4 regions of the Streptomyces sp. NPDC127108 genome follow, and region 1 is predicted to be linked to each of the others. Evidence: riboswitches for the same ligand, from Rfam matches in the RefSeq annotation. Region 1 holds a riboswitch; each other region holds the start of a gene.
What was found. Region 1 has a riboswitch for cobalamin ahead of metE (5-methyltetrahydropteroyltriglutamate--homocysteine S-methyltransferase). Riboswitches for the same ligand answer to the same signal wherever they lie in the genome.
Positions count from the first base shown of each region.

Region 2: it holds a riboswitch for cobalamin, as region 1 does, so the genes downstream of both, cobN (cobaltochelatase subunit CobN) here and metE (5-methyltetrahydropteroyltriglutamate--homocysteine S-methyltransferase) in region 1, are expected to answer to the same signal.
Region 3: it holds a riboswitch for cobalamin, as region 1 does, so the genes downstream of both, ACFVHO_RS24480 (CoA-acylating methylmalonate-semialdehyde dehydrogenase) here and metE (5-methyltetrahydropteroyltriglutamate--homocysteine S-methyltransferase) in region 1, are expected to answer to the same signal.
Region 4: it holds a riboswitch for cobalamin, as region 1 does, so the genes downstream of both, ACFVHO_RS29465 (ribonucleoside-diphosphate reductase subunit alpha) here and metE (5-methyltetrahydropteroyltriglutamate--homocysteine S-methyltransferase) in region 1, are expected to answer to the same signal.

Region 1 covers NZ_JBHXTE010000086.1:776-7,813, forward strand. Annotated here, with positions in the region: gene metE (5-methyltetrahydropteroyltriglutamate--homocysteine S-methyltransferase) at 1-1,586, opposite strand, end outside; cobalamin riboswitch at 1,748-1,968, opposite strand; gene aceA (isocitrate lyase) at 2,077-3,363, opposite strand; gene ACFVHO_RS39830 (short-chain fatty acyl-CoA regulator family protein) at 3,722-5,140, shown strand; gene ACFVHO_RS39835 (short-chain fatty acyl-CoA regulator family protein) at 5,145-6,584, opposite strand; gene ACFVHO_RS39840 (MmgE/PrpD family protein) at 6,807-7,038, shown strand, end outside.
Region 2 covers NZ_JBHXTE010000015.1:38,064-45,101, forward strand. Annotated here, with positions in the region: gene cobN (cobaltochelatase subunit CobN) at 1-1,700, opposite strand, end outside; cobalamin riboswitch at 1,768-1,909, opposite strand; gene ACFVHO_RS14700 (precorrin-3B synthase) at 1,973-3,283, shown strand; gene ACFVHO_RS14705 (precorrin-8X methylmutase) at 3,347-3,973, shown strand; gene ACFVHO_RS14710 (precorrin-2 C(20)-methyltransferase) at 3,970-5,481, shown strand; gene ACFVHO_RS14715 (cobalt-precorrin-6A reductase) at 5,517-6,272, opposite strand; gene ACFVHO_RS14720 (cobalt-precorrin-5B (C(1))-methyltransferase) at 6,284-7,038, shown strand, end outside.
Region 3 covers NZ_JBHXTE010000029.1:44,229-51,266, reverse strand. Annotated here, with positions in the region: gene ACFVHO_RS24490 (CHAT domain-containing protein) at 1-862, shown strand, start outside; gene ACFVHO_RS24485 (protein kinase) at 920-2,518, opposite strand; cobalamin riboswitch at 2,690-2,869, shown strand; gene ACFVHO_RS24480 (CoA-acylating methylmalonate-semialdehyde dehydrogenase) at 3,081-4,580, shown strand; gene ACFVHO_RS24475 (acyl-CoA dehydrogenase family protein) at 4,586-5,734, shown strand; gene ACFVHO_RS24470 (enoyl-CoA hydratase/isomerase family protein) at 5,731-6,831, shown strand; gene mmsB (3-hydroxyisobutyrate dehydrogenase) at 6,828-7,038, shown strand, end outside.
Region 4 covers NZ_JBHXTE010000040.1:20,224-27,261, reverse strand. Annotated here, with positions in the region: gene ACFVHO_RS29490 (carbon starvation CstA family protein) at 1-351, shown strand, start outside; gene ACFVHO_RS29485 (YbdD/YjiX family protein) at 348-548, shown strand; gene ACFVHO_RS29480 (DUF3311 domain-containing protein) at 671-952, shown strand; gene mctP (monocarboxylate uptake permease MctP) at 949-2,571, shown strand; gene ACFVHO_RS29470 (hypothetical protein) at 2,679-3,329, shown strand; cobalamin riboswitch at 3,523-3,682, shown strand; gene ACFVHO_RS29465 (ribonucleoside-diphosphate reductase subunit alpha) at 3,813-6,245, shown strand; gene ACFVHO_RS29460 (ribonucleotide-diphosphate reductase subunit beta) at 6,245-7,038, shown strand, end outside.

The DNA.
Region 1 (7,038 bases):
GTGCCGTAGGACTGGACCCATCCGTGCTGGGTGGCCAGATAGCCGGTGAGCTGCTCGGCGAAGTACTGCACCATGTCGTTGCGTTCGGGCTCGCCGTGCACCAGGACGTCGATGCCGGTCTTCTCCTGGAAGGAGATGACCTCGCGGATCTCGTTCTCGATGCGCTGTTCGTACCCGGCGGTGTCGATGCGCCCCGCGCGCAGGTCGGCGCGGGCCGTGCGCAGCTCCGTGGTCTGCGGGAACGAGCCGATGGTGGTCGTGGGAAGCAGCGGCAGGCCGAGGTGGGCGCGCTGGGCGTCGGCCCGCGCGGTGTACGGCTGCGAGCGGCGGCCGTCGGCGTCGGTGACGGCCGCGGCCCTGGCCCGGACGGCCGGGTCGTGGGTGATCGCGGAACCGGCGCGGGAGGCCAGGTCGGCCCGGTTGGCGGCGAGTTCGGCGGCGATGGTGTCGGTGCCCTGCGCGAGGCCCTTGGCCAGGGTGACGATCTCGCCGGTCTTCTGCTGGGCGAACGCGAGCCAGCGCAGGATCTGCGGGTCGATGTCCCGCTCGGCCGCCGCGTCGATCGGGACGTGCAGGAGCGAGCAGGAGGCGGCGACGTCGACCCGGTCGGCGAGGCCCAGGAGCGTCCCCAGGGTGGCCAGGGACTTCTCCAGGTCGTTGATCCAGATGTTGCGGCCGTTGACGACACCGGCGACGAGGCGCTTGCCGGGCAGTCCGCCCACCGCGGCGAGCGCGTCGAGGTTGGCGGCGGCCGCGTCGGTGAAGTCCAGGGCGAGGCCGTCGATCGGGGCCTTCGCCAGGACCGGCAGGGCGTCGCCGAGCCGGTCGAAGTAGGAGGCGACGAGCAGCTTCGGCCGGTCGGTGAGGGCGCCGAGGTCGCGGTAGGCGCGCTCGGCGGCGTTGAGGTCGGCCGGGGTGCGGTCCTGGACCAGGGCGGGCTCGTCGAGCTGCACCCACTCGGCGCCGGCCGCGCGCAGGTCCGCGAGGACCTCGGCGTACACGGGAAGGAGCCGGTCGAGGAGCGTCAGCGGCTCGAAGTCCGCGGCCACGCCGGGCGCGGGCTTGGCGAGCAGCAGATATGTGACGGGGCCGACGAGGACCGGGCGGGCGGCGAGGCCGAGCGCGAGGGCCTCCTTGAGCTCGGCGACCTGCTGGGTGGAGTCGGCGCTGAAGACGGTGTCGGGGCCGAGCTCCGGCACCAGGTAGTGGTAGTTGGTGTCGAACCACTTGGTCATCTCGAGCGGCGCGACGTCCTGGGTGCCGCGGGCCATGGCGAAGTAGCCGTCGAGGGGGTCGGCGGCGACGGCGGAGCGGTGCCGCCGGGGGACGGCGCCGACCATGACACTGGTGTCCAGGACGTGGTCGTAGTACGAGAAGTCACCGGTCGGCACCTCGTGGACACCGGCCGCCGCCAGGCGCTGCCAGGTGGAGCGGCGCAGCTCCTTCGCGGTCTCCCGGAGGGCGTCGGCGGTGACGCGGCCCTTCCAGTACCCCTCGATCGCCTTCTTGAGTTCACGGCCTGCGCCCTGACGGGGGTAGCCGTACACGGTGGCCCGTGCTGCCGCGGCTGCGGACTTCGCTGTCACGGAAATCTCCTTCGCGAGATGACTCCTGAGAATCCCGGGACGGGACACGGACGCGAAGGGATGACGAACGAGACGGACACCACGCACGCCACTGGCAGGGTGTTCCGTCTGGTATGTACGCCGACCCGCCCACGAGGTCACCGGGATGTCCGCACGCGATCGGTCGCGTACGGGCAACGGGCAGGTCTTCGGACTCGCGGGCACGTCTGCCGGGGCAGACACCTACTGGCCGTCGCTTCCCAGGCCCCGTTCATCGGACCCAGTGCGTGTGACGGCGGTCGTTCCCGCTCACCGCTGCGGGGCAGTCCCGGATTCCCACCGGGTTCCCTCTTACGACGCGCCTGCCTGGCGGACAGGGCGAACCAGCTGCACGCGTCAGGTTAGAGGGTGGACGCGCTCCTGGGCAGCGGTGTTCACATTCCGGAACGTGAGATGAGACACGGGCGGGGGCCGTTTGGGCGTGCGCCCGAACGGCCCGGCCCGGCGGACCCTAGTGGAACTGCTCCTCCTCGGTGGAGCCGGCCAGGGCGGTGGTGGAGGAGGCCGGGTTGACCGCGGTGGACACGAGGTCGAAGTAGCCGGTGCCGACCTCGCGCTGGTGCTTGACGGCGGTGAAGCCGTGCTCCTGGGCGGCGAACTCCTTCTCCTGGAGGTCCACGTACGCGGTCATGCCGTGGTCGGCGTAGCCGCGGGCGAGGTCGAACATGCCGTGGTTGAGGGAGTGGAATCCGGCCAGGGTGATGAACTGGAACTTGTAGCCCATGGCGCCCAGTTCGCGCTGGAACTTGGCGATCTGGTCGTCGTCGAGCGCGGCCTTCCAGTTGAAGGACGGCGAGCAGTTGTAGGCCAGCATCTGGTCGGGGTGCTCGGCGTGGATCGCCTCGGCGAACTCGCGGGCCTGGGCGAGGTCGGGGGTGCCGGTCTCGACCCAGATGAGGTCGGCGTACGGGGCGTAGGCGAGTCCGCGCGCGATGACGGGGGCCATGCCGGCCCGGACGCGGTAGAAGCCCTCGGCGGTCCGCTCGCCGGTCACGAACTCGGCGTCGCGCTCGTCGACGTCGCTGGTGAGGAGGTTGGCGGCGAGCGCGTCGGTGCGGGCGACGATCAGGGTCGGCACATCGGCGATGTCGGCCGCCAGGCGGGCCGCGTTGAGGGTGCGGACGTGCTGGGCGGTGGGGACGAGGACCTTGCCGCCGAGGTGGCCGCACTTCTTCTCCGAGGCGAGCTGGTCCTCGTAGTGGATGCCGGCCGCGCCCGCCGCGATCATCGCCTTGGTCAGCTCGAAGGCGTTCAGCGGGCCGCCGAACCCGGCCTCCGCGTCGGCCACGATCGGGGCCAGCCAGTCCACGGCGGAGTCGCCCTCGCTGGTGGCGATCTGGTCGGCGCGCAGCAGCGCGTTGTTGATCCGACGGACCACCTGCGGAACGGAGTTGGCCGGATAGAGCGACTGGTCGGGGTAGGTGTGCCCGGCCTGGTTGGCGTCGGCGGCCACCTGCCAGCCGGACAGGTAGATCGCCTGCAGCCCCGCCTTGACCTGCTGCACCGCCTGCCCGCCGGTCAGCGCGCCGAGGGCGTGCACGTAGTCGAGGTCGTGCAGTTGGCGCCAGAGCCGCTCGGCGCCGCGCCGGGCCAGGGTGTGCTCCTCGCGGACGCTGCCGGAGAGCCGCACGACGTCCGCGGCGCTGTAGGTGCGCTCGATCCCCTGCCACCGCGGGTCGGTCGCCCACCGCCGCGCGAGCTCCTCGGCCGTCGCCGTCGTCGTCCCTGCCTGTGCCATGACCGTCTCCCGGAGATTCGTGAACTGTGCGAACATCTGGCACTGAGTGCCTGACCTATCTGAGGTGCGGCCCGCCGGATCCGTAGGTGGACAGGTGAGCAATGCTGCCGAGTCGGGCGGAGTGGGCCGGGATCTCCGACGTCAGGGCATGAGTTGGTGCCCCGGTTCCGCTTCGCCCGACGGAGTCCGGCGAGCCGCAGTTCGACTGTGGCATCGGCACTCAGTGCCAGCAACCGAGGAGGGGTGCCAACTTCTGCGAATCTTCTCCGGCGGTTCTGCCAACTCTGTTAAGGCCCGTGGGGAGGGTTCGCGTGACTACGATCGCGGGCATGACCGACGGGCCGGACGGGAGCCACGAGTGAGCAAGACGTACGCCGGAGCGCGACTGCGAAGGCTGCGCGAGGAACGCCGTATGAGCCAGGCCGACCTGGCCAGGACCCTCGCCATCTCGCCGAGCTATCTGAACCAGATGGAGCACGACTCCCGCCCGCTCACCGTGCCGGTCCTGCTGCGCCTGACCGAGGCGTTCGGCGTCGACCCGGGCTTCTTCTCCGAACGCGACACGAGCAGGCTGGTCGCCGACCTGCGGGACGCCCTCACCGGCGAGGTCTCCACCGGCCAGGTGTCGGCGTCCGACCTCTCGGACCTCGCCTCCCGCATGCCCGCCGTGGCCACGCTCCTGGTGGACCTCGGCCGCCGCAACCAGCGCCTCACCGAGCAGCTCGCCGAAGCGGCGGAGGGCCGGGGGCCGGGACCGGTGGCGCAGCCGCGCTCCGCCCACGAGGAGATCCGCGAGTTCTTCTACCGGCGCCAGAACTACCTGCACGACGTCGACCTCGCCGCCGAGCAGTTCGCGGAGGAGATAGGCATCCGCCCCGGCGAGGTCGTCCGTGCCCTGTCCGCACGGCTCGGCGAACGCCACGGCGTGCGCCTCGCCGCGGACTCCGACGAGCTCCTGCACCACTACGACCCGGCAGCCCGCGTCCTGCACCTCTCCGGCCGCCTCCGCCCCGGCCAGCAGGCGTTCCGCATGGCCACCCAGCTCGCGCTCCTGGAACACACGGACCAGGTCTCCGCCCTCGCCTCGGAGGACTTCGCGCCGGACTCCGCGGCCTGGCCGCTGGCCCGCATCGGCATCGCCAACTACTTCGCCGCCGCGCTGATCCTGCCCTACCGCCGCTTCCACGCCGCCGCGGAGGAGTTCCGCTACGACATCGAGCGGCTCTGCGACCACTTCGGGCTCGGCTACGAGACGATCTGCCACCGCCTCAGCACCCTGCAGCGGCCCCGGCTGCGCGGCGTGCCCTTCTCCTTCGTCCGGGTCGACCGGGCGGGCAACATGTCCAAACGCCAGTCCGCCACCGCGTTCCACTTCTCCCGCGCGGGCGGCACCTGCCCGCTGTGGAACGTGTACGAGGCGTTCGCCGCGCCCGGCCGCATCCACGTCCAGGTCGCCGCCATGCCGGACGGGCAGCGCTACCTGTGGACCGCCCGCGCGCTCACCCGGCACCGCGGCGGCTGGGGCGAACCCGGCAAGACCTTCGCCATCGGCCTCGGCTGCGAGATCCGCCATGCCTCCCGCCTCGTCTACTCCGACGGCCTCGACCTCGACAACACCTCGGCCGCCGTCCCCATCGGCATGGGCTGCCGCCTCTGCGAACGCACCGACTGCCCCCAACGGGCCGTCCCCCCGCTGGACCGGAGCCTGGCGATCGACGAGAACAGCAGCACCTTCGTGCCCTACCCGGTGGTCAGGGCGCGCCAGGGCCTCGACTGACGGGTCAGGCGCCGCCCGACGACTCCACCGGATACGGCACGTACGTCCGCCGGTCGGGATCGACCGCCAGGCGCCCGCCGGCCGGGGGGCGGGCCCGCTGCGCGCAGTCGCGGCGTTCGCAGAGGCGGCAGCCCAGGCCGATGGGGGTCGCCGCGCGCGGGTCGTCGAGTGCGACGCCCTCGGCGTAGACGAGGCGGTGCGCGTGGCGCAGTTCGCAGCCCAGGGCGACGGCGAACTCGGCGCGCGGCGCATGGTGTCCCGCGCCGCCCCGGGTGACCGTGCGGGCCACCCAGAAGTAGCGCTTGCCGTCGGGCATTTCGGCGACCTGGGTGAGGATCCGGCCGGGGGCGGAGAACGCCTCGTACACCGTCCACAGCGGGCAGGTGCCGCCGAGCCGGGAGAAGTGGAAGTCGGTGGCGGACTGCCGCTTGGAGACGTTCCCGGCGCGGTCCACGCGCAGGAACGAGAAGGGCACCCCGCGCCGCCCGGAACGCTGGAGGGTACTGAGGCGGTGGCAGACCGTCTCGAAGCCGACGCCGAACCGCGCCTGGAGCAGCTCGATGTCGTAGCGCAGCTCCTCGGCGGCGGCGAGGAAGGCCGTGTACGGCATGAGCAGGGCACCGGCGAAGTAGTTCGCGAGGCCGATCCGGGTCAGTGCCGCGGCCTGCGCGGAGGTCGGCCCGGCCGCGCCGACCAGCGTGTCGAGCAGCGGCCCGTACTCCAACAGGGCGATCTGCGTCGCCAGTTGGAACGCGCGCTGGCCCTCGGTCAGCCAGGGCGACAGGAACAGCAGGCGGCTCGTCGCGTCGAAGCGGCGGGCGTCCGCCGCGCGTTCGGGCGCCGCCCGCACCACCGTGACGTGATGGCGGTCGGCCAGACGCCGCCCCAGGATGTCGGTGGCCGAGTGGGCCGACACAAGACCCCACTCCCGCGCCGCGCTCTCCGCCGCGCTGTCGAGCGGTTCGAAGTGGTTGTGGTGGGCGTAGAAGAAGTCGCGCACCTCGTCGTGCGGTTCGGCCGGGGGCAGGGCGACGCCGGGCGCGTCGGCCGAGGCCAGGGCGGCGACCTGCTCGGCGGCGTCACGGTAGCGATGGTGCAGGGCCACCAGGGCGCGGGCCACCTCGGGGTGGTCGCGGGCCACCTCGACGGCCTCCTCCGCGGCGGCGGACACACCGGTGGCCTCGTCGCCGAGGGCGGCCCGCAGATCGGTGGCGAGGCGTTCCTCCGCCGCCTCCGAGAAGAACTCGGGGTCCACGCCGAGCACTTCGGCGATGCGCAGCAGGACCGGGGCGGTCAGCGGACGCTGGCTGTGCTCTATCTGGTTGAGGTAGCTCGTCGAGATGCCGAGCGAGCGGGCCAGCTCGACCTGGTTCATGCCGCGCTCGGCGCGCAGCCTGCGCAGCTTGGCGTGCGCGTAGATCTTCCGTGCGGGAGGCCGTGCCATGAGTGCTGCGCTCCTTCCCCGAGGGCGGCGCCCGATCGGTCCTTCGTTGCGAAGTTACCATCCGCATCTTTCGCAGAATTCGCAGTTTCACAGCCCCCGGCGGTACGGATTTCACAGGTTGGAGCCGTCGCCCACGGGCCTCCGGGTGGGAATGATCGGTGCGGAAGGCAAGACCGCCCCGGGTCGGGGCGGTCCGCTCAGCCGCACATCGCGAGGAGTCCCGTGATCGACCATCAGGTACGCGTCCACCCCAGCGCCGACCGGCTGCCCCGCGAGGACCAGTTGGCCTGGAAGCTCGCCACCGTCGCCACCGGCACCCAGGAGGCCGCCGACCTGGACCCGGCGGCCGCCGCCATGGCCGTCAACCGCGTGATCGACAACGCCGCCGTCGCCCTGGCCTCGCTGCTGCGCCGGCCGGTCGCCGTGGCCCGCGCCCAGGCCGCCGCCCACCCGG
Region 2 (7,038 bases), on a different contig from region 1:
TTGGCCTGTGTGCCCTCGCCCGGGTCGTTGACCAGGAACGGGTAGATCAGCGGCAGATCGCCGAGGGCCGCGTCGGGGCCACAGGCGGCGGAGAGCCCCGCGTTCTTGCCGGGCAGCCACTCCAGATTGCCGTGCTTGCCGAGGTGGATCATCGCGTCGGCGCCGAAGCCGTTGTCGTCGGCGGAGGCGGCGATCCAGCGGTACGCGGCCAAGTAGTGGTGCGAGGGCGGCAGATCGGGGTCGTGGTAGATCGCGATCGGGTTCTCGCCGAAGCCCCGCGGCGGCTGGATGAGGATGAGCAGGTTCCCGCGGCGCAGGGCGGCCAGGACGATGTCGCCCTCCGGGTTGCGGGAGCGATCGACGAACATCTCGCCGGGCGCGGCACCCCAGTGCTCCTCGACGGACGCGCGGAGCTCGGCGGGAAGCGTGGCGTACCAGCGGCGGTAGTCGGCCGCCGGGATCCGGACCGGGTTCCGGGCCAGCTGCTCCTCGGTGAGCCACTCCTGGTCGTGGCCGCCCGCCTCGATCAGGGCGCGGATCAGTTCGTCGCCGTCACCGGACACGAGGCCGGGCACCTCCTCGGTGCCGAAGTCGTAGCCCTCGCCCTGGAGTCGGCGCAGCAGCGCCACGGCGCTGGCGGGGGTGTCGAGGCCGACCGCGTTGCCGATCCGGGAGTGCTTCGTCGGATACGCGGACAGGACCAGCGCGATCCGCTTGTCGGCGGCCGGGATGTGGCGCAGCCGCGCGTGCCGTACGGCGACGCCCGCCACGCGCGCCGCGCGCTCGTCGTCGGCGACGTAGGCGGGAAGTCCGTCCTCGTCGATCTCCTTGAACGAGAACGGCACGGTGATCAGACGGCCGTCGAACTCGGGGACCGCGATCTGGCTGGCGGCGTCCAGCGGGGAGACGCCCTCGTCGTTGCCTTCCCAGTCGGTGCGCGAGCTGGTGAGGCAGAGGGCCTGGAGGATGGGTACGTCGAGGCCGCTGAGGGCTCCGGCGTCCCAGGACTCGTCGTCGCCGCCCGCCGAGGCCTCGGCGGGCCGCGTGCCGCCTGCCGCGAGGACCGTGGTCACGATGGCGTCGGCGGCGCCCAGCGCGTCGACGAGTTCGGGTTCGGGGGTGCGCAGCGAGGCGACGTACAGCGGCAGCGGGCGGGCGCCCGCGTCCTCGATCGCGCGGCACAGGGACTCGATGAACGCGGTGTTGCCGCTCATGTGGTGGGCGCGGTAGTAGAGCACCGCGACGGTCGGTCCCTCGACCTGACGGCCGGTACGCTCCAGCGGTCCCCAGGACGGTGCGGGAGCGGGCGGTTCGAAGCCGTGGCCGGTGAGCAGGACGGTGTCGGAGAGGAACCTGGCCAGTTGCTCCAGGTTGCCGGGGCCGCCGTGCGCCAGATAGGCGTGGGCCTCGGCGGCGATGCCGATGGGGACGGTCGACGCTGCCATCAGCTGGGCGTCGGGGGCCTGTTCGCCGGTGAGGACGACGACGGGGCGCCCGGTCGCGAGGACTTGGTCGAGGCCGTCCTGCCAGGCGCGCACACCGCCGAGGAGACGCACGACGACCAGGTCGGCGCCGTCGAGGAGTTGCGGAAGGTCCTGCAGCGGAAGCCGGGAGGGGTTCGCGTAGCGGTAGGCGACCGGCCCGCTTGCGGCACGGGCGCTGAGCAGGTCGGTGTCGGACGTCGACAGGAGCACGATCATGCGGCGTCGGGCCTTCCTCGGGGTGTCCACGCCCCGGGTGGTGTCGCAGTGGGTCTCCCCTGCTCGAACGAGGCCGAGGGTGCGGGGAAGGGAGTTCCTGACTCGCCCTGCCGGTACGACCGGGCTCACAGTGGCGGGACCGCGCCGGAATCACACCGGGCTTCCTCCCCTTGTCGCCGTCTTTGGCGACCACGGGCCGTACGGCCCGTCGGTAGGCATAGTAAGGGGCACCTGGCTGCCAGGGGCCTACGGACCTGTGGTGACGGGTCGCTATGCTCGCCGCCATGCTCCCATCGGCCATCCCGCCCCCAGTCCCGGGGGACGCGTCTGCCCGGGACCGCGGTGATGCCTGCCCCGGAACGCTGCGGCTGCACCGGGCGGACGACGGGGCACTGGCACGTGTCCGGGTACCCGGCGGTGTGCTCACCGTGGCGCAGGCGGACGCCCTCCAGGAGGCGGCCGGGCGGCTGGGGGACGGTGAGCTGCATCTCACTTCGCGCGGCAACGTCCAGCTCCGCGGCCTTGGTCCGGACTGCGGGGGCGAACTGGCCCGGCTCCTTGGCGATTCCGGGCTGTTGCCCTCGGCACGTCACGAGCGGGCCCGGAACATCGTGGCCTCCCCTCTGTCCGGGCTCGACGGCCGGGGGGAGAGGGACATCCGTGGCTGGCTGCTCGCCCTGGACCGACTGCTGTGCGACAGCGACGCGGCCGCCGGGCTGTCCGGCCGGTTCCTGTTCGCGCTCGACGACGGCCGCGGCGACGTGGACGCGCTCGGCGCCGACGTGACCCTGCTGGCACGCGGCGACGATCACGCGCTCCTGCGGATCGGTGCCGCAAAGGGCGCGGTTCTGATCCCTGGCGCGCAAGCGCCACAAGCCGCCCTGAGCGCCGCCGAGACCTTCCTGGAGGAGGCAGCCGACTCGGGCGCCTGGCGGGTGGCGGACCTGCCCGGCGACGCCGACTCCCTCCTCGGCACGGTCGTCGGACGCCTGCGGCAGGCCGGGCTCGACACCACCGTGACCGCGGGCCCGGCCCGCCCACAGGGCTCGGGCGCTCCCGCCCTCGGCGTGGTGTCCGGCCCGCCGGACGAGGCCGCGCTGTCCGTCGGGCTGCCCTTGGGACGCGTCAGCACGGCACAGTGGCAGACCCTGACGGCCACCGCTCGCCACCAGGGAAGCGGCGAGCTGCGGCTGACCCCGTGGCGCGGGGTCGTCGTCCCCGGAGTCGGGCAACGGCAGGCCGCGGACCTCCTGGACGCGCTGTGCGCCGTCGGCCTGATCGGCGGCCCCTACTCGCCCTGGACCGGCGTGGGAGCCTGTATCGGCCGGCCCGGCTGTGGGCGGTCGCTGGCCGATGTGCGGGCCGAGGCGACGGCCGCGTTGGGTGCCGTGGGGGCGCTGCCCGTGTACTGGTCCGGGTGCGAGCGCCGGTGCGGGCACCCCCGCGGTGAGTGGGTCGACGTGGTCGCCACTCCCGACGGGCACCGGATCTCCCTCACGCGGGACGGGGAACGCCACGGCCCGGTGGACGTCCCGGGTGGCTCCCGCGCACTGGCCGCCGCGGTGGCCACGGCCCGCCGCTGACACCGTATGAACGACATCGCGACACCTGACTGTTCCATGCCCTATCAAGAGAGCGAACGCACCGTGCACGAGTACGAGAAGGACGGACCGGCGATCTACCGCCAGTCCTTCGCCACGATCCGCGCGGAGGCGGACCTGGCGGACCTGCCCGCCGACGTGAGTCAGGTCGCGGTCCGGATGATCCACGCCTGCGGCATGGTCGACCTCGTACGCGACCTCGCTTTCACGCCGGACGTGGTGGCCCGTGCCCGCGAGGCACTGCGCGCGGGCGCACCCATCCTGTGCGACGTGGCCATGGTCGCCAGCGGCGTCACCCGCAAGCGGCTGCCCGCGGACAACGACGTGGTGTGCACGCTGTCCGACCCGACGGTGCCCGCCCTCGCGGCCGAGCTCGGCACCACCCGCAGCGCCGCCGCCCTCGAACTGTGGCGCGACCGGATGGAGGGTGCGGTCGTCGCCGTCGGCAACGCGCCCACCGCCCTGTTCCGCCTGCTCGAAATGATCGAGGAGGGCGCCCCGCGTCCCGCCGCCGTCATCGGCGTACCGGTCGGATTCGTCGGTGCCGCGGAGTCCAAGGACGCCCTGGCCGCGCACCCGTCCGGCCTGGAGCATCTGATCGTGCGGGGCCGCAGGGGCGGAAGCGCCATCGCGGCGGCCGCCCTCAACGCGATCGCCAGTGAGGAAGAGTGAGCGTGAGCGAGCACAAGACGGGTCGCCTGTACGGGGTCGGGCTCGGCCCCGGCGATCCGAGCCTGATGACCCTGCGCGCGGTGGAGATCATCGCCGAGGCCGACGTCGTCGCCTATCACAGCGCCCGGCACGGACGGTCCATCGCGCGGTCCATCGCGGCGAAGCACATCCGCGCCGACCACATCGAAGAGGCCCTGGTCTACCCCGTCACGACGGAGACCACGGACCACCCCGGCGGCTACCGGGGCGCCATGGAGGACTTCTACGCCGAGGCGGCCGCCCGCCTGGCCGCGCACCTCGACGCCGGCCGCACGGTCGCGGTACTGGCCGAGGGCGACCCGCTCTTCTACGGCTCGTACATGCACATGCACAAGCGCCTCGCCGATCGCTACCGCACCGAAGTGGTCCCCGGAGTCACCTCCGTCAGCGCCGCGGCCGCCCGGCTCGGCACCCCGCTCGCCGAGGGCGAGGAGGTGCTGACCATCCTGCCCGGCACCCTGCCTGAGGAGGAGCTGACCGCTCGCCTCGCCGCCACCGACGCCGCCGTGGTGATGAAGCTGGGCCGTACCTTCCCCTCGGTGCGCCGTGCCTTCGACGCGTCCGGACGGCTGCCCGAGGCCCACTACGTCGAGCGCGCCACCATGACCGGCGAGCGCGTCGACGAGCTGGCCGCGGTCGACGCCGGTTCCGTGCCGTACTTCGCGGTCGCGGTCCTGCCCAGCAGGATCGGCGCACCGCGGCCCGAACGCGCCCCGGACACCGGCGAGGTGGCCGTGGTCGGCACCGGACCCGCCGGGCCGCTGTGGCTCACGCCCGAGACGCGCGGGGTGCTGGCCGCCGCCGACGACCTGGTCGGCTACACCACCTACCTGGACCGGGTGCCGGTCCGCCCGGGGCAGGTGCGCCACGGCTCCGACAACAAGGTCGAGTCGGAGCGCGCCGAGTTCGCCCTGGACCTGGCCCGGCGCGGCCGACGCGTCGCCGTGGTCTCCGGCGGCGATCCGGGCGTCTTCGCCATGGCGACGGCCGTCCTGGAGGTGGCGTCGCAGGAGGAGTACGCGGACCTGCCGGTGCGGGTGCTGCCCGGGGTGACCGCGGCCAACGCGGCCGCCGCCCGCGCGGGCGCGCCGCTGGGCCACGACTACGCCGCGATATCGCTCTCGGACCGGCTCAAGCCGTGGGAGGTCATCGCGGAACGGCTGCGGGCGGCCGCCTCGGCGGACCTGGTGCTCGCGCTGTACAACCCCGGTTCCCGCAGCCGGACCTGGCAGGTCGGCAAGGCTCGCGAAGTGCTTCTGGAGCACCGCGCGCCGGACACTCCGGTGGTGTTGGCCCGTGATGTCGGCGGCCCGGCCGAGAGCGTACGCACCGTGCGGCTCATCGATCTCGATCCGGCCGAGGTCGACATGCGCACGATCCTGCTCGTCGGGTCCTCCCGGACCCGCTGGGAGCAGCGGGGCGACGGACGGCAGATCGTGTGGACGCCCCGCCACTACCGGCAGGACTGAGCCGGGGGCGGTCTTCGACTACCCCTGCCGGTCGACTACCCCTGCAGGTCGAAGCGTTCGCGCAGCCAGGTGACGGCCAGACCGGGGGTGGCGACCACCGCGACTCCCTCCGGAACCGGTGGTCGGCGCACCACGACGACCGGGATCCGCGCCTCGCGGGCGGCCGCGAGTTTGGGCGCGGTGGCGGCACCGCCGCTGTCCTTCGTGACGACGACGTCGATGCGGTGGCGGCGGATCAGCTCGCGCTCCCCGTCGAGGGTGAACGGGCCGCGGTCGAGCAGGACCCGCATCCGCACGGGGTGCGGGGACTCCGGGGCGTCCACCGAACGCGTCAGGAACCACAGGTCGTCGAGGCCCGCGAAGGCGGCGAGACCCATGCGTCCCGTGGTGAGGAAGACGCGCCGCCCCAGTCCGGGCAAGGCAAGGGCCGCTTCGGTCAGGGAGCCGACCGGGTGCCAGTCGTCGCCGTCGCCGGGCGCCCAGCCCGGTCGGCGCAGTGCCAGCAGGGGAACATGGGCGGCGGCGGCAGCGGCGGCCGCGTTGAAACTGATCGTCCCGGCGAAAGGATGGGTGGCGTCGATGAGCGCGTCCACCTGGTGCGTCCGCAGCCATGCCGCCAGCCCGTCGGCCCCGCCGAAGCCGCCGACGCGGATCTCACCCGGCGGCAGTCTCGGACTGGCCACGCGCCCCGCGAGCGAGCTGGTGACCCGGGCCCGCGCGGGCAGCTCCGCCACGAGCAGTTCGGCGAGGCGGCGGGCCTCCGTGGTTCCGCCCAGTACGAGCACGTGCATGAGGTCCATCCATGAGTGAGGCGAAGGGCGGGCGCAGCGCCCAACTCAAGCACACCGGTCTGCGGCCCGGCTGGACGACCGGTGCCTGCGCGACCGCGGCGGCCACGGCCGCCTACACGGCCCTGCTCAGCGGCGACTTCCCCGATCCGGTGACCATCGCCCTGCCCAAGGGACAGACACCGGCCTTCGCCCTGGCGGTCGAGGAACTGAACGGGGAACGGGCGACTGCGGGAGTGGTCAAGGACGCGGGCGACGACCCCGACGTCACGCACGGCGCGCTGGTGCGGGCCACGGTGCGGCGGCTGCCGCCGGGTTCGGGCGTGGTCTTCAGGGCGGGGCCCGGCGTGGGCACGGTCACCCTCCCCGGCCTGCCCCTGGACGTCGGCGAACCCGCGGTCAACCCGGTGCCGCGCCAGATGATCCGCGACCACGTCGCCCGGGTCGCCGCCGAGCACCGGGGCTCGGGAGACGTCGAGATCACCGTCTCCGTGGACCACGGCGAGGAGATCGCCCGCTCCACCTGGAACCCGCGCCTCGGCATCCTCGGCGGCCTGTCGATCCTGGGCACGACCGGCGTCGTGGTGCCCTACTCCTGCTCGGCGTGGATCGACTCGATCCGGCGCGGAGTGGACGTGGCGCGCGCCGCGGGGCACACCCACGTGGCAGGCTGCACCGGCTCGACGTCGGAGAAGACGGTGGTGGCCGAGTACGGGCTGCCGGAGATCGCCCTGCTCGACATGGGGGACTTCGCGGGCGCCGTCCTCAA
Region 3 (7,038 bases), on a different contig from region 1:
TCTGGCGCGGCTCCTCGCCGAGGACCCACGGGGCGAGGCCGTCGTGGTGCCGACCGGCCTCCTGGGACTCGTACCGCTGCACGCCGTGCCGCTCGGGTCCGGCACGGACGAGGTGCTCGACGACGTCGGCACCCTGACCGTCTCCCCGTCCGCGAGCGTCTACGCGGCCACCCGCGCCCGCTCCGGACGCCCGCCGGAGGGGCCGCCGCACCTGGTGGCCGTCACCGACCCCGACGGTTCACTGCCGGGCAGCCGGACCGAACTCGCCGAGATCCGCGCCCTGTTCGCGTCCTGGGGCGAGGCGAGCTGCGCGGTGGGGGACGAGGCCACCGTCGACTGGGTGCTCTCGCACCTCGCCGAGGCCTCGTACCTGCACCTGAGCTGTCACGGGAGCGCCGGGTTCGAGGGCGGCTCGCTCGCGCTCGCCGACGGCAGGCTCGACATGGACGCGCTCGTCCGGCACCAACTGCCCGGCTGCCGCCTTACGGTGGCCAGCGCCTGCCAGTCCGGCCACTACGCGATCCTCGACGCCCCCGACGAGTTCCTCGGCCTCCCGGCCGGGTTCCTCCAGGCGGGGGCGGCCTGCGCGGTGACCAGCCTGTGGCTCGTGGACGACCTCGCGACCGCCGTGCTGATGACCCGGTTCTACGAACGCCTCGCAAGCAGCGAGGCCCCGGTGCCGGCGCTTCGCCGTGCGCGCCGCTGGCTGCGTCGGCTGACGTGGGACGACCTCACCCGGTACACGGACTCCCACCCCCATCTGGCGGCCCTGATCGAGCCCTACGCCGCGCGGGCGGAGGGCGGCGAGCGCCCCTTCGCGTCCGCCGTGCACTGGGGCGCGTTCACGGCATGGGGGTCCTGAGGGGCGGACCGGCCACGGGAGTCCTGAGGGATTGGCGAAGCCGGAGCGCGCGGACGGTCAGAGGCGCCGCGTCGGCCCGTACGGATCGAGGGTGTAGTCGACGACCCGGTCGCCGGGGGACTGCGGGGCTCTGACCTGCATGAGCGTGTAGCGTCCTCCGGTCAGGCCGGTGAGGATCACCGTCGCCGGGTACGCGGCCTCCCGGCCGTTCGCGCACGTGGGCTCGCAGACGCGCTCCCACCCCTGGCCGGTGCCGCGAGCGGTGGGCTCGCCCCAGTCCGACCACTTCAGCTTCTTCAGCCCGATCCCGCCGTCGCCGCACGCCAGGACGAACATGGCGGGTCTGGACAGCGGCTTGCCCCCACAGGTGACGATCGCCGCGGGGCGCGTGCTGGGCCGGGCCTCGGCCGTCGTCGGCACCCGGGGCGAGGGCTCGGCGGCCTCCGAGGGTTCGGGGGCGGGCGGCGTGGCCGATGCCCCGGCCGATTGCCGAGGCCGCTCCGAGGCCGGGACGGTGGCCGACTCCTGGACCGTGGGGGTGGCTCGCGGCGGCCGGGAAGTGGTGTCCGTGTCGCTGTCGCCCCCGGGGTCGAAGAGGAGGGTGACGAGGACGGCCCCCACGGTCGCCGCGACGAGCGCTCCCACGGCGAGCGGCCACTTCCGGGGGGACGGGGCGGAATCGGACGGCGGGGCGGGGTGCCCCGGACCGGCCGGGGACTCCGTCGCGGGGGCCGCGGCCTCCTGTTCGGCTTCCCTGCGGGCCAGCTCCTCCCGGAGCCGGGCGATCTCGGCCTGTTGCGCGGCGATCAGCTCGTGCACTTCCAGGGGCCAGGGGCGCGCCGCCGGGGTGAGCTGCCCGAGGCCGTCGAGGAGCTGGGCCGGGGTCGGCCGGTCGTTCGGGTCCTTGGCCAGGCAGCGGGCGACGACGGGGCGGATCCTGGCCGGGAGCCCGCTGAGGTCGGGCTCCGTGTGCACCACGTTGTACAGGGTCTGCGGGACGGAGGGGCCGACGAACGGGCAGGTGCCCGTGCAGGCCATGACCAGCACCGTGCCCAGGGAGAACACATCGCCGGCCGGGCCGGGCGGCAGCCCCTCGGCCTGCTCCGGGGACATGAAGCCGGGGGAGCCGACCAGCCAGCCCGAACGGGTGAGTTCCGTGGTGCCCTCGCCGTCGGTCGCCCGCGCGACGCCGAAGTCGATGACCCGCGGGCCGTCGTCGGCGAGGAGCACGTTGGACGGTTTGAGGTCCCGGTGCACCAGGCCCGCCCGGTGGATGTCGCGCAGGGCGGAGGCCAGCCCCACGGCCATGCGCAGCACTGCCTCCTCCGGCAGGGTGCCGACGGCCGTCACCGCTTCCTGGAGGGAGGGGCCCGGCACGAACTCCGACGTCAGCCACGGTTCCGGCGCGTCGGCGTCGGCGTCGATCACCGCCGAGGTGTACGCCCCGGACACCTTGCGGGAGGCGTCCACCTCGCGGCGGAACCGGGCCCGGAAACCGTCGTCCTCGACGAGTTCCTGGTGCACCTGCTTCAGCGCCACGAGGGTGCCGTCCGGCGCGCTGCCGAGCAGTACGCGTCCCATACCGCCCCGGCCCAGCTCCGCGATGGTCCGGTACTGCCCGACTTCCTCCGGGTCCGTCGTTCCCAGTCGTTCCACTGTGTCCCCCGCATCCGAGTCCCGTGGCAGGAACGAGTCTGCGCGTGTCATGTACACGAAACAAGGGGGCGCGTCGGCGGGTCGCGCGCGGAGGTGGCGGACCGTCAGATGATGACGGAACCCTGCCGGTCGCGCAGTCGGGTGTGGACTTACTAGGACGTCCAAGTATATGTTCGTGGACAAGCCCGCGGTGCAGGGAAGCCGGTGTGAATCCGGCACGGTCCCGCCACTGTGACCGGGGAGTGCGTTCTCGCGTGAGACAACGCCACTGACGGAGAAGTCCGTTGGGAAGGCGGGAGAACGGGCGCTGATCCGGGAGTCAGGATACCGGCCGTGGGGTGTTCCGTGTTGTCCACGAGGATGGAGCAGACACGCATGGCCCCGGTGTGCACCCACGACCCTGGTGATCCGGCGATGCGAGCGACAACCCCCGCTGTCTGACGGCCCCCGGCCGTTCGCGTCCCCTTCTTCCGTCCGTCGATCCGGCATGCCCGCGCACGCCGCCGACGGCCGGTCGGACGCGCCCGTCCCCGGATCCCACCTGACGAAAGAGCAGGCCCCCATGGTCCGTGAACTGACCCACTTCATCGGCGGCAAGCACATCCCGGGAACATCGGGCGCGCTGGCCGACGTGTACGACCCGAACACCGGCGAGATACAGGCCCGCGTCCCGCTCGCGAACCGCGCGGAGACCGAGGCGGCCATCACCGACGCGGCCGAGGCGCAGCGCGAGTGGGGCGAGTGGAACCCGCAGCGCCGCGCCCGCGTCCTGCTGCGGTTCCTGCGGATCGTCGAGGGCGAACGCGAGTCGCTGGCCCGGATGTTGTCGGCCGAGCACGGCAAGACCGTCGCCGACGCGCACGGCGACCTCCAGCGCGGCCTCGAGGTCGTGGAGTTCGCCGCGGGCATCCCGCACCTGCTCAAGGGCGAGTTCACCGACAACGCCGGGACCGGCATCGACGTGCACTCGCTGCGCCGCCCCATCGGCGTCGTCGCGGGCATCACGCCGTTCAACTTCCCCGCGATGATCCCCCTGTGGAAGGCCGCGCCCGCCATCGCCTGCGGCAACTCCTTCATCCTCAAGCCGTCCGAGCGCGACCCGTCCGTGCCGTTGCGCCTCGCCGAGCTCTTCCTCGAGGCGGGCCTGCCGCCGGGCGTCCTGAACGTCGTCAACGGCGGCAAGGAATCCGTCGACACCCTCCTGGAGGACCCGCGCGTCGAGGCGCTCGGCTTCGTCGGCTCCACGCCGATCGCCGCGCACATCTACGCCACCGCCGCCGCCCACGGCAAGCGCGCCCAGTGCTTCGGCGGCGCCAAGAACCACATGATCGTGATGCCGGACGCGGACCTCGACCAGGCCGTGGACGCGCTGATCGGCGCCGGTTACGGCTCGGCGGGCGAGCGCTGCATGGCGATCTCCGTGGCCGTGCCGGTCGGCGAGGCCACCGCCGACGCCCTGGTGGCCCGCCTCAAGGACCGCATCGGCGCGCTGCGGATCGGCCGCTCCGACGACCCCGAGGCCGACTTCGGCCCCCTGGTGAGCCGCGACGCCCTCGACCGCGTCCGCTCCTACGTCGACCTCGGCGTCGAGGAGGGCGCCGAACTCGTCGTCGACGGCCGGGACTTCAAGCTGCCCGGGCACGAGGGCGGCTTCTTCGCGGGCGCCTCGCTCTTCGACCGCGTCACCCCGGACATGCGGATCTACCAGGAGGAGATCTTCGGCCCGGTCCTGTCCGTCGTCCGCGCCGCCGACTACGAGGAAGCGCTGCGGCTGCCCACCGAGCACCCCTACGGCAACGGCGTCGCGCTCTTCACCCGCGACGGCGACACCGCCCGCGACTTCACCCGCCGCGTCGACACCGGCATGGTCGGCGTCAACGTCCCCATCCCGGTACCCGTCGCGTACCACACCTTCGGCGGCTGGAAGCGCTCCGGCTTCGGCGACCTCAACCAGCACGGACCGGACTCCATCCGCTTCTACACCCGCACCAAGACCGTCACCTCGCGCTGGCCCTCCGGGGCCAAGGAGGGCGCGAGCTTCACCATCCCGACGATGGGGTGACCGCCGTGACCAGCTCACTGCTCACCGAGGACCAGCTCGCCATCGTCGAGACCACCCTCGACTTCGCCCAGGAGCACCTCGCCCCGCACGCCCTCTCCTGGGACCAGGAGAAGCACTTCCCGGTGGAGGTGCTGCGCAAGGCCGCGGACCTCGGGCTCGGCGGGATGTACGTCGCCGAGGACGCGGGCGGCTCCGGGCTCACCCGCGCCGACGGCGTCCTCGTCTTCGAGGCCCTCGCCTCCGGCTGCCCGTCCATCGCGGGCTACCTCTCCATCCACAACATGGTCGCCTGGATGATCGACCGGTACGGCGACGAGTCCCAACGCGCCCGCTGGCTCGGGTCGTTGACGTCTATGGACTGGCTCGGCAGCTACTGCCTCACCGAGCCCGGCGCGGGCTCCGACGCCGCCGCGCTCAGCACCCGCGCCGAACGCGACGGCGACACCTACGTCCTGAACGGCGTCAAGCAGTTCATCTCCGGCGCCGGTGCCTCGCACGTGTACATCGTGATGGCCCGCACGGGCGACAGCGGTCCCGGCGGCGTCTCCGCCTTCGTCGTCGAGCGCGACGACGAAGGCCTGTCCTTCGGCCCGAACGAACAGAAGATGGGCTGGAACGCCCAGCCCACCCGGCAGGTGATCCTCGACGGGGTGCGGCTGTCCGCCGACCGGCTGCTCGGCGGCGAGGGCAACGGCTTCCGCATCGCCATGAACGGCCTCAACGGCGGCCGCCTCGGCATCGCCGCCTGCTCGCTCGGCGGCGCCCGCAGCGCCCTCGACCGCAGCCTCGGCTACCTCGCCGACCGCGAGGCGTTCGGAGCCCGGCTCCTGGACGCCCAGGCGCTCCAGTTCAAGCTCGCCGACATGGCGACCGAGCTGACCGCGGCCCGCGCCCTGGTCCGCCAGGCCGCCCAGGCCCTCGACGCGGGCGACCCGCAGGCGCCCCAACTGTGCGCCATGGCCAAGCAGTTCGCCACCGACACCGGCCACTCGGTCGCCGACCGTGCCCTGCAACTGCACGGCGGCTACGGCTACCTGACCGAGTACGGCATCGAGAAGCTCGTGCGCGACCTGCGCGTCCACCGCATCCTGGAAGGAACCAACGAGATCATGCGCCTGATCGTCGCCCGCGGCCTGACGGGGGCGCTGCGATGACGCCCGCCGACGCCGCCCCGGCCCCGGCGCCCGCCGACGACTCCGTGCTGCTGCGCACCGAGGGCCGCGCCGCGTACATCGTCCTCAACCGGCCCAAGGCCCTGAACGCCCTCACCCACGCCATGGTCCGCCGCATCGACCAGGCCCTCGCCGCCTGGGAGCACGACCCGGCCGTCGAGACCGTCGTGCTCACCGGCGCGGGGGAGCGCGGCCTCTGCGCGGGCGGCGACATCCGCGCCATCTACGACGACGCCCGCACCGGCGGCAGCGCCTCCGCGGACTTCTGGCGCGACGAGTACCACCTCAACGCCCGCATCGCGCGCTACCCCAAGCCGTACGTCGCCGTGATGGACGGCATCGTCATGGGCGGCGGCGTCGGCGTCTCCGCGCACGGCGGCGTCCGCGTCGTCACCGAGCGCTCCCGCATCGCCATGCCCGAGACGGGCATCGGCTTCGTCCCCGACGTCGGCGGCACCTACCTGCTCGGCCTCGCCCCCGGTGAACTCGGCACCCACCTGGCCCTGACCGGCCAGCAACTGGGCGCCCGCGACGCGCTCCTGTGCGGGCTCGCCGACCACTTCGTCCCCTCCGACCTGCTGCCGCGCCTCGTCGCGGACCTCGCGTCCGATCCGGTGCGCGAGGTCCTCGCCCGGTACGTCGCCGAAGCGCCGCCGGGCGTCCTCGGCGACCAGCGCGCGTGGATCGACGCCTGCTACCCGGCACACGGCGTCGAGGAGATCGTCGACCGGCTGCAGAACCACGGCGCGCAGGCCGCCAAGGAGGCCGCCGAGACCCTGCACGGCAAGTCGCCGACCGCCCTGAAGGTCACGCTCTCCTCGCTGCGCCGGGCCCGGCAGCTCGGCCCGCTGGAGCGGGTCCTCGAACAGGAGTACCGCGTATCGTGCGCGGCCCTCGCCTCCGCCGACCTCGTGGAGGGCATCCGCGCCCAGGTCGTCGACAAGGACCGCGACCCCCGCTGGTCCCCGGCCACCCTCGCCGACGTCACCGACGACGACGTGGCCCGCTACTTCGCCCCGCTCGGCGCGCGCGAACTCGCCCTCGCCGCCGACCGCTCCCCGCAGGAGGTGCCCTGGTGAGCCCCGTCATCGCCTTCGTCGGCCTCGGCCACATGGGCGGCCCGATGGCCGCCAACCTGGTCAAGGCCGGATACCGGGTCGTGGGCCACGACCTGGTCCCGGACGCCGTGGACGCCGCTGTCGCCGCGGGCGTCGAGGCCGCGCCCTCGGCCGTCGCGGCGGCCGCCGACGCGGACGTCGTGCTCACCATGCTGCCCGCGGGCCGCC
Region 4 (7,038 bases), on a different contig from region 1:
TCCAGCGACCCGCGCGTCGGCTTCTTCAAGCAGCGCTCGATCTACCAGGACGCCATCGACGACGGCAAGGTCCTGCCGCCCGCCAAGTCGATGGACGACATGCACACCGTCGTCACCAACTCCACCGTGGACGGCGTCCTTTCGGCGGCGCTCGCGCTCCTCATCGTGATCGTGATCGCCGACGCGCTCCGCATCTGCGTCCGCCACATCCGCGATCCGCTCTCCTCGAAGCTGAGCGAGGCGCCGTTCGTGGAGTCCAAGACGGTCGCGCCCGCCGGTCTTTTCGCCACGAAGGAGGAGAAGGCGGAACTGGCGTCGGCCGGGGAGCGGGAAACCGCGGGCTCGTCATGAGCGGTCCGCTCCTGCGTGCGCTGCGCGGACTCCGTTGGTACGTAAGGGAGTTGACCGACGAGTCCGCGTACGAGCGGTACGTGGCGCACATCCGCAAAGATCATCCGGACGCCGTCGTGCCGAGCCGCCGCGCGTTCGAGCGGATGCGGACGGACCGGCAGGAGTCGGACCCCAGACAGGGCTTCCGCTGCTGCTGAGCAGGCACGACGGCACTTCCGGTACCCGTCCGTTATACGGACGGGGGTTCCATGCCGCGAGATCTCTGACTTAGATTTCCCGCACGTTAAGAACGGGATAAGTGAGGGAACGGAGCCGCGGTATGTCAGATGCGCCTGAAGTGCCAGTTGCGCCTGAAGTGAGACAGCCGGTGGTCACGCCGGTCCGCGTGGTCATCGCCCTCTGCCTCGTGGCGCCCTTCGTGGCCATGCTCTGGGTGAGTTCGTACGCGAAGGCCGACCCGACCTTCATCGGGATCCCGTTCTTCTACTGGTACCAGATGCTGTGGGTGCTGATCTCGACCGCGCTCACGATGATCGCCTACCAGCTGTGGCAGCGTGACCAGCGGGCCCGCAAGGCCCTCAAGGAAGGTGCGTCCCGGTGAACGACGGCGTGAACGGCGTCGCGCTCGCCGTCTTCATCTTCTTCTTCCTCGCGGTCACCGTCATGGGCTTCCTGGCGTCCCGCTGGCGCAAGGCCGAGAACGAGCAGAGCCTCGACGAATGGGGCCTGGGCGGCCGGTCGTTCGGGACCTGGGTGACCTGGTTCCTGCTCGGCGGCGACCTCTACACCGCGTACACCTTCGTGGCCGTCCCCGCGGCGATCTACGCGGCGGGCGCGGCCGGCTTCTTCGCCGTGCCGTACACCATCCTCGTCTACCCGCTGATCTTCACCTTCCTGCCGCGGCTCTGGTCGGTCTCGCACAAGCACGGGTACGTGACGACGTCGGACTTCGTCCGGGGCCGCTTCGGGTCCAAGGGGCTCTCGCTGGCCGTGGCGGTCACCGGCATCCTCGCGACGATGCCGTACATCGCGCTCCAACTGGTCGGCATCCAGGCCGTCCTCGACGTGATGGGCGTCGGCGGCGGCGAGGACACCAACTGGTTCATCAAGGACCTGCCGCTGCTCATCGCCTTCGGCGTGCTGGCCGCGTACACCTACTCGTCCGGTCTGCGGGCGCCCGCGCTGATCGCGTTCGTGAAGGACACCCTGATCTACATCGTGATCGTGGTGGCCATCATCTACATCCCGATCAAGCTCGGCGGGTTCGACGACATCTTCAGCGCGGCCAACGAGAAGTTCTCCGCGACGAACGAGGCCACCGGCAAACCCGTCGGCTCCCTCGTGCCGGGCGAAGCGGGCACCTGGACGTACGCGACCCTGGCCCTCGGCTCCGCGCTCGCCCTCTTCATGTACCCGCACTCGATCACCGCGACGCTCTCCTCGCGCAGCCGCGACGTGATCCGCCGCAACACCACCATCCTGCCGCTGTACTCGCTGATGCTCGGACTGCTCGCGCTGCTCGGGTTCATGGCGATCGCGGCCGGGGTGAAGGTCGAGAACGGGCAGTTGGCGATCCCGCAGCTGTTCGAGGACATGTTCCCGGACTGGTTCACGGGCGTCGCCTTCGCGGCCATCGGCATCGGCGCGCTCGTCCCGGCCGCCATCATGTCCATCGCGGCCGCGAATCTCTTCACCCGCAACATCTACAAGGACTTCATCAGGCCCGACGCGACACCCGCCCAGGAGACGAAGGTCTCCAAGCTGGTCTCGCTCCTGGTGAAGGTGGGCGCGCTCGCCTTCGTCCTCACCATGGACAAGACCGTCGCCATCAACTTCCAGCTGCTCGGTGGCATCTGGATCCTGCAGACCATGCCCGCGCTCGTCGGCGGCCTGTTCACGCGCTGGTTCCACCGGTGGGCGCTGCTCGCCGGATGGGCGGTCGGCATGGTCTACGGGACGGTCGCCGCGTACGGGGTCGCCTCGCCGACGCAGAAGCACTTCGGCGGCTCGTCCAAGGAGATCCCGGGCATCGGTGAGATCGGCTACATCGGCCTGACGGCCTTCGTCCTGAACGTCGTCGTGACCGTCGTCCTCACCTTCGTCCTGAAGGCCGTGGGCGCCCCCGACGGCGTCGACGAGACGTCCCCGGAGGACTACACCGCGGACGCCGGCGACAAGGGCGTGGCGGTGGAACTGCCGAAGGTGGGCGCCGGGCACTGACGTCCCGGGCTCCCGCCCACCCTGGAGGCCGCCGCGTTCCGTTCGGGACGCGGCGGCCTTCGCCGTGCCGCCTCCGGCCCCGAACCGGCGTACGAAAGAATGGGCCCATGCCGCGCCCTCGCCTCCTGCTCCCCGCCGCCCTGCTGCTGCTCGCGCCCCTGGCCCTCACCGGCTGCGGCTCCGAGCACCCGGGCTCCGCCGCCGGATCGACGCCCTCCCGCGCCGAGCTGGAGGACCGCGCCCGCGCCGCCCAGACCCGGACGGCGCACGTGTACGTGACCGAGGCCGACGGGTTCACACTGGCGGAGCAGTCCGTGGGCGTCCTCGGGGACGACGGCTTCCAGGCGGTGTACGTGGCGAAGGAGGGGGGCGCACAGATCAAGGTCGGCGTGGAGCGGGGCACCGTCGACGACAAGTCCTGCCGAGGCCTCTACCCGCCCGCGAAGCGCTGCGAGAAGGACGGCAAGGGCTGGTACCGCACGCCGGGCCCCGGCTCGTCCGGCAGCACCGACGCGTCCGGCTCCTGGCACGAGTACGCCCGCTCCGAGCACGGCCTGCGCATCCAGCTCTCCGCCGACCCCGGCCTCGTGGACCGCGACACCCTGCGCGCCGCCGCCGAGAAGGCCCATCGCGCGGACGCGGCCGAGCTGGACGCCGTACTGCCGAAGAAGACCTCCCCCGCCGCGCCGGTGGAGCGCGGCGACATCCCACGCGACGGCGACGGCGCACCCCAGGACCCGCCGGGCGCGGGCGGCTGAACGGCGCCGCAGTGACGGCCGAGCGGGGCCTGGGCGGCCTCTGAGCGGGGCCTCGGCCACCTCCGAGCGGGCCCCGGGCGGCAACCGGACGCGCCCTTGGAATGCCACGCCCCGCCCCCGAGTTGAGGTTCAGGGCGCCCCGTCCCGCGACAACGCCGCTACCCTCCGACACAACATCTAGGGGTGGCACCGAAAGCCAGCACAAGATGTATGCTCGTCCTCGCTGTCGCCGCAGGGGAATCCGGTGCAAGTCCGGAACTGTCCCGCAACGGTGTACTGGTACGCATTTGTGCGCTCGCGCCCGCAACATGCGCCGGTGAGTCCGACGACCTGCCGACAGCGCACCTGGACCGTCCGGTCCCGGTGCCAGAGACGTCCGGGCCTCGCGGAATGGGTTGGTGGACGCGGAGTCGCCCCTGCGCGGGCGCGTCCGTGCCGTCCCGCCCCCTCGAAGGCCCAGAGCCGAGCGAGGGAGAGCACCACGTGACCATCGCGCCCGCCGAACCCGCGTCAGCGCAGGCCCAGAAGTCGGCGCAGGCCGGCAAGCAGGCCGAGGCCGAGCAGGCCGCGCAGACCACCGACGGACCGGGGACCGCCCTGCTGCGCGTCCTGACCGACCTCACCGCCGACCTCCCCGACGCCGACCCCGGCCGGGTCGCCGCCGCCGCGCTGCGCGGCCGCTCGGCCAAGGCCGACGAGGTGGAGCTGCGGGAGCTGGCGACCGAGGCGGCCGCCGGGCTCATCTCCGAGGACCCCGCGTACTCCCAGCTCGCGGCCCGGCTCCTGACCATCGGTATCCGCGAGGAAGCCGCCTCGCAGGGCGTCACGTCGTTCTCCCAGTCCGTCGCCGTCGGCCACCGCGAGGGCCTGATCGCGGACCGCACCGCCGAGTTCACCACCCTGCACGCGGAAGCCCTCGACGGCCTCGTGGACGCCGCGCTCGCCGACGGCGCCGACCGCCGCTTCGGCTACTTCGGCCTGCGCACCCTGCACAGCCGCTACCTGCTCCGGCACCCGATCACCCGCAAGGTCGTCGAGACCCCGCAGCACTTCATGCTGCGCGTGGCCGCCGGTCTCGCCGAGGACGCCTCCGAGCGCGCCCTGGACGAGGTCGCCGCGCTCTACCGCCTGATGAGCCGTCTGGACTACCTGCCGTCCTCGCCGACGCTCTTCAACTCCGGCACCCGGCACCCGCAGATGTCGTCCTGCTACCTCCTCGACTCGCCGCTCGACGAGCTGGACTCCATCTACGACCGCTACCACCAGGTCGCGCGGCTCTCCAAGCACGCCGGCGGCATCGGGCTCTCGTACTCCCGCATCCGCTCGCGCGGCTCCCTGATCCGCGGCACCAACGGGCACTCCAACGGCATCGTGCCGTTCCTGAAGACGCTCGACGCCTCCGTCGCCGCCGTGAACCAGGGCGGCCGCCGCAAGGGCGCCGCCGCGGTCTACCTGGAGACCTGGCACTCCGACATCGAGGAGTTCCTGGAGCTGCGGGACAACACCGGCGAGGACGCCCGGCGCACCCACAACCTGAACCTGGCGCACTGGATCCCCGACGAGTTCATGCGCCGCGTGGCCGCCGACCAGGCGTGGTCGCTGTTCTCCCCCGCCGACGTGCCCGAGCTCGTCGACCTGTGGGGCGAGGAGTTCGACGCCGCGTACAAGAAGGCGGAGGCGGCCGGTCTCGCGCAGAAGACCATCCCCGCCCGTGAGCTGTACGGCCGCATGATGCGCACCCTCGCGCAGACCGGCAACGGCTGGATGACCTTCAAGGACACCGCCAACCGCACCGCCAACCAGACCGCCGAGCCGGGCCACACCGTCCACTCCTCCAACCTCTGCACGGAGATCCTGGAGGTCACGGACGACGGTGAGACGGCCGTGTGCAACCTGGGTTCGGTGAACCTGGGCGCGTTCGTCGACACGGCGAGCGGCGACATCGACTGGGAGCGGCTCGACGCCACCGTGCGCACGGCCGTCACCTTCCTCGACCGCGTCGTGGACATCAACTTCTACCCGACCGAGCAGGCCGGGCGCTCCAACGCCAAGTGGCGGCCCGTGGGCCTGGGCGCGATGGGCCTCCAGGACGTCTTCTTCCAGCTGAAGCTGCCGTTCGACTCGCCCGAGGCGCGCGCCCTCTCCACCCGGATCGCCGAGCGCATCATGCTCGCTTCGTACGAGGCGTCCGCCGACCTCGCCGAGAGGAACGGCCCGCTCCCCGCCTGGGAGAAGACCCGCACCGCGCGCGGCGTCCTGCACCCCGACCACTACGACGTCGAGCTGACCTGGCCCGACCGGTGGGCGGCGCTGCGGGAACGTATCGGCGAGACGGGCATGCGCAACTCGCTCCTTCTCGCCATCGCGCCGACCGCCACCATCGCGTCCATCGCGGGCGTGTACGAGTGCATCGAGCCGCAGGTCTCCAACCTCTTCAAGCGCGAGACCCTGTCCGGTGAGTTCCTCCAGGTCAACTCCTACCTGGTGCAGGAGCTGAAGCGGCTCGGCGTGTGGGACGCGCAGACCCGGGAGGCGCTGCGCGAGTCCAACGGCTCGGTGCAGGGCTTCACCTGGGTTCCCCAGGACGTCCGCGACCTGTACCGCACGGCCTGGGAGATCCCCCAGCGCGGCCTCATCGACATGGCCGCCGACCGCACGCCGTTCCTGGACCAGGCGCAGTCCCTGAACCTGTTCCTGGAGACGCCCACCATCGGCAAGCTCTCCTCGATGTACGCCTACGCCTGGCAGCGCGGTCTGAAGACCACGTACTACCTGCGCTCGCGCCCGGCGACGCGCATCGCCCGCGCGGCGTCCGGCCAGGCCGCCGCCGCTGCCCCCGTCCCCCAGCAGGTGACCGACCCCGAGGCGATCGCCTGCTCCCTGGAAAACCCCGAGTCCTGCGAGGCCTGCCAGTAATGTCCCAGTCCGCGAACCACACCACCACGACGACTGGTGAGAAGAACCTGCTCGACCCGGGCTTCGAGCTGACGCTCCGCCCCATGCGCTACCCGGACTTCTACGAGCGCTACCGCGACGCGATCAAGAACACCTGGACCGTCGAGGAGGTCGACCTCCACTCGGACGTGGCCGACCTGGCCAAGCTCACGCCCGAGGAGCAGCACCTGATCGGCCGTCTGGTCGCGTTCTTCGCGACCGGCGACTCGATCGTGGCGAACAACCTCGTGCTCACGCTGTACAAGCACATCAACTCCCCCGAGGCGCGGCTCTACCTGAGCCGGCAGCTGTTCGAGGAGGCCGTGCACGTCCAGTTCTATCTGACGCTGCTCGACACCTATCTCCCCGACCCGGACGACCGCGCCGCCGCCTTCGCGGCCGTGGAGAACATCCCGTCCATCCGGGAGAAGGCCGAGTTCTGCTTCAAGTGGATGGACTCGGTGGAGAAGCTGGACCGCCTGGAGTCCCAGGCCGACCGGCGCCGGTTCGTGCTGAACCTGATCTGCTTCGCGGCGTGCATCGAGGGCCTGTTCTTCTACGGTGCCTTCGCGTACGTCTACTGGCTGCGCAGCCGCGGTCTGCTGCACGGCCTCGCGACCGGCACCAACTGGGTGTTCCGCGACGAGACGATGCACATGAGCTTCGCCTTCGAGGTCGTGGACACCGTCCGCAAGGAGGAGCCGGAGCTGTTCGACGACCAGCTGCAGCAGCAGGTCACGGACATGCTGAAGGAGGCGGTCGACGCCGAGCTGCA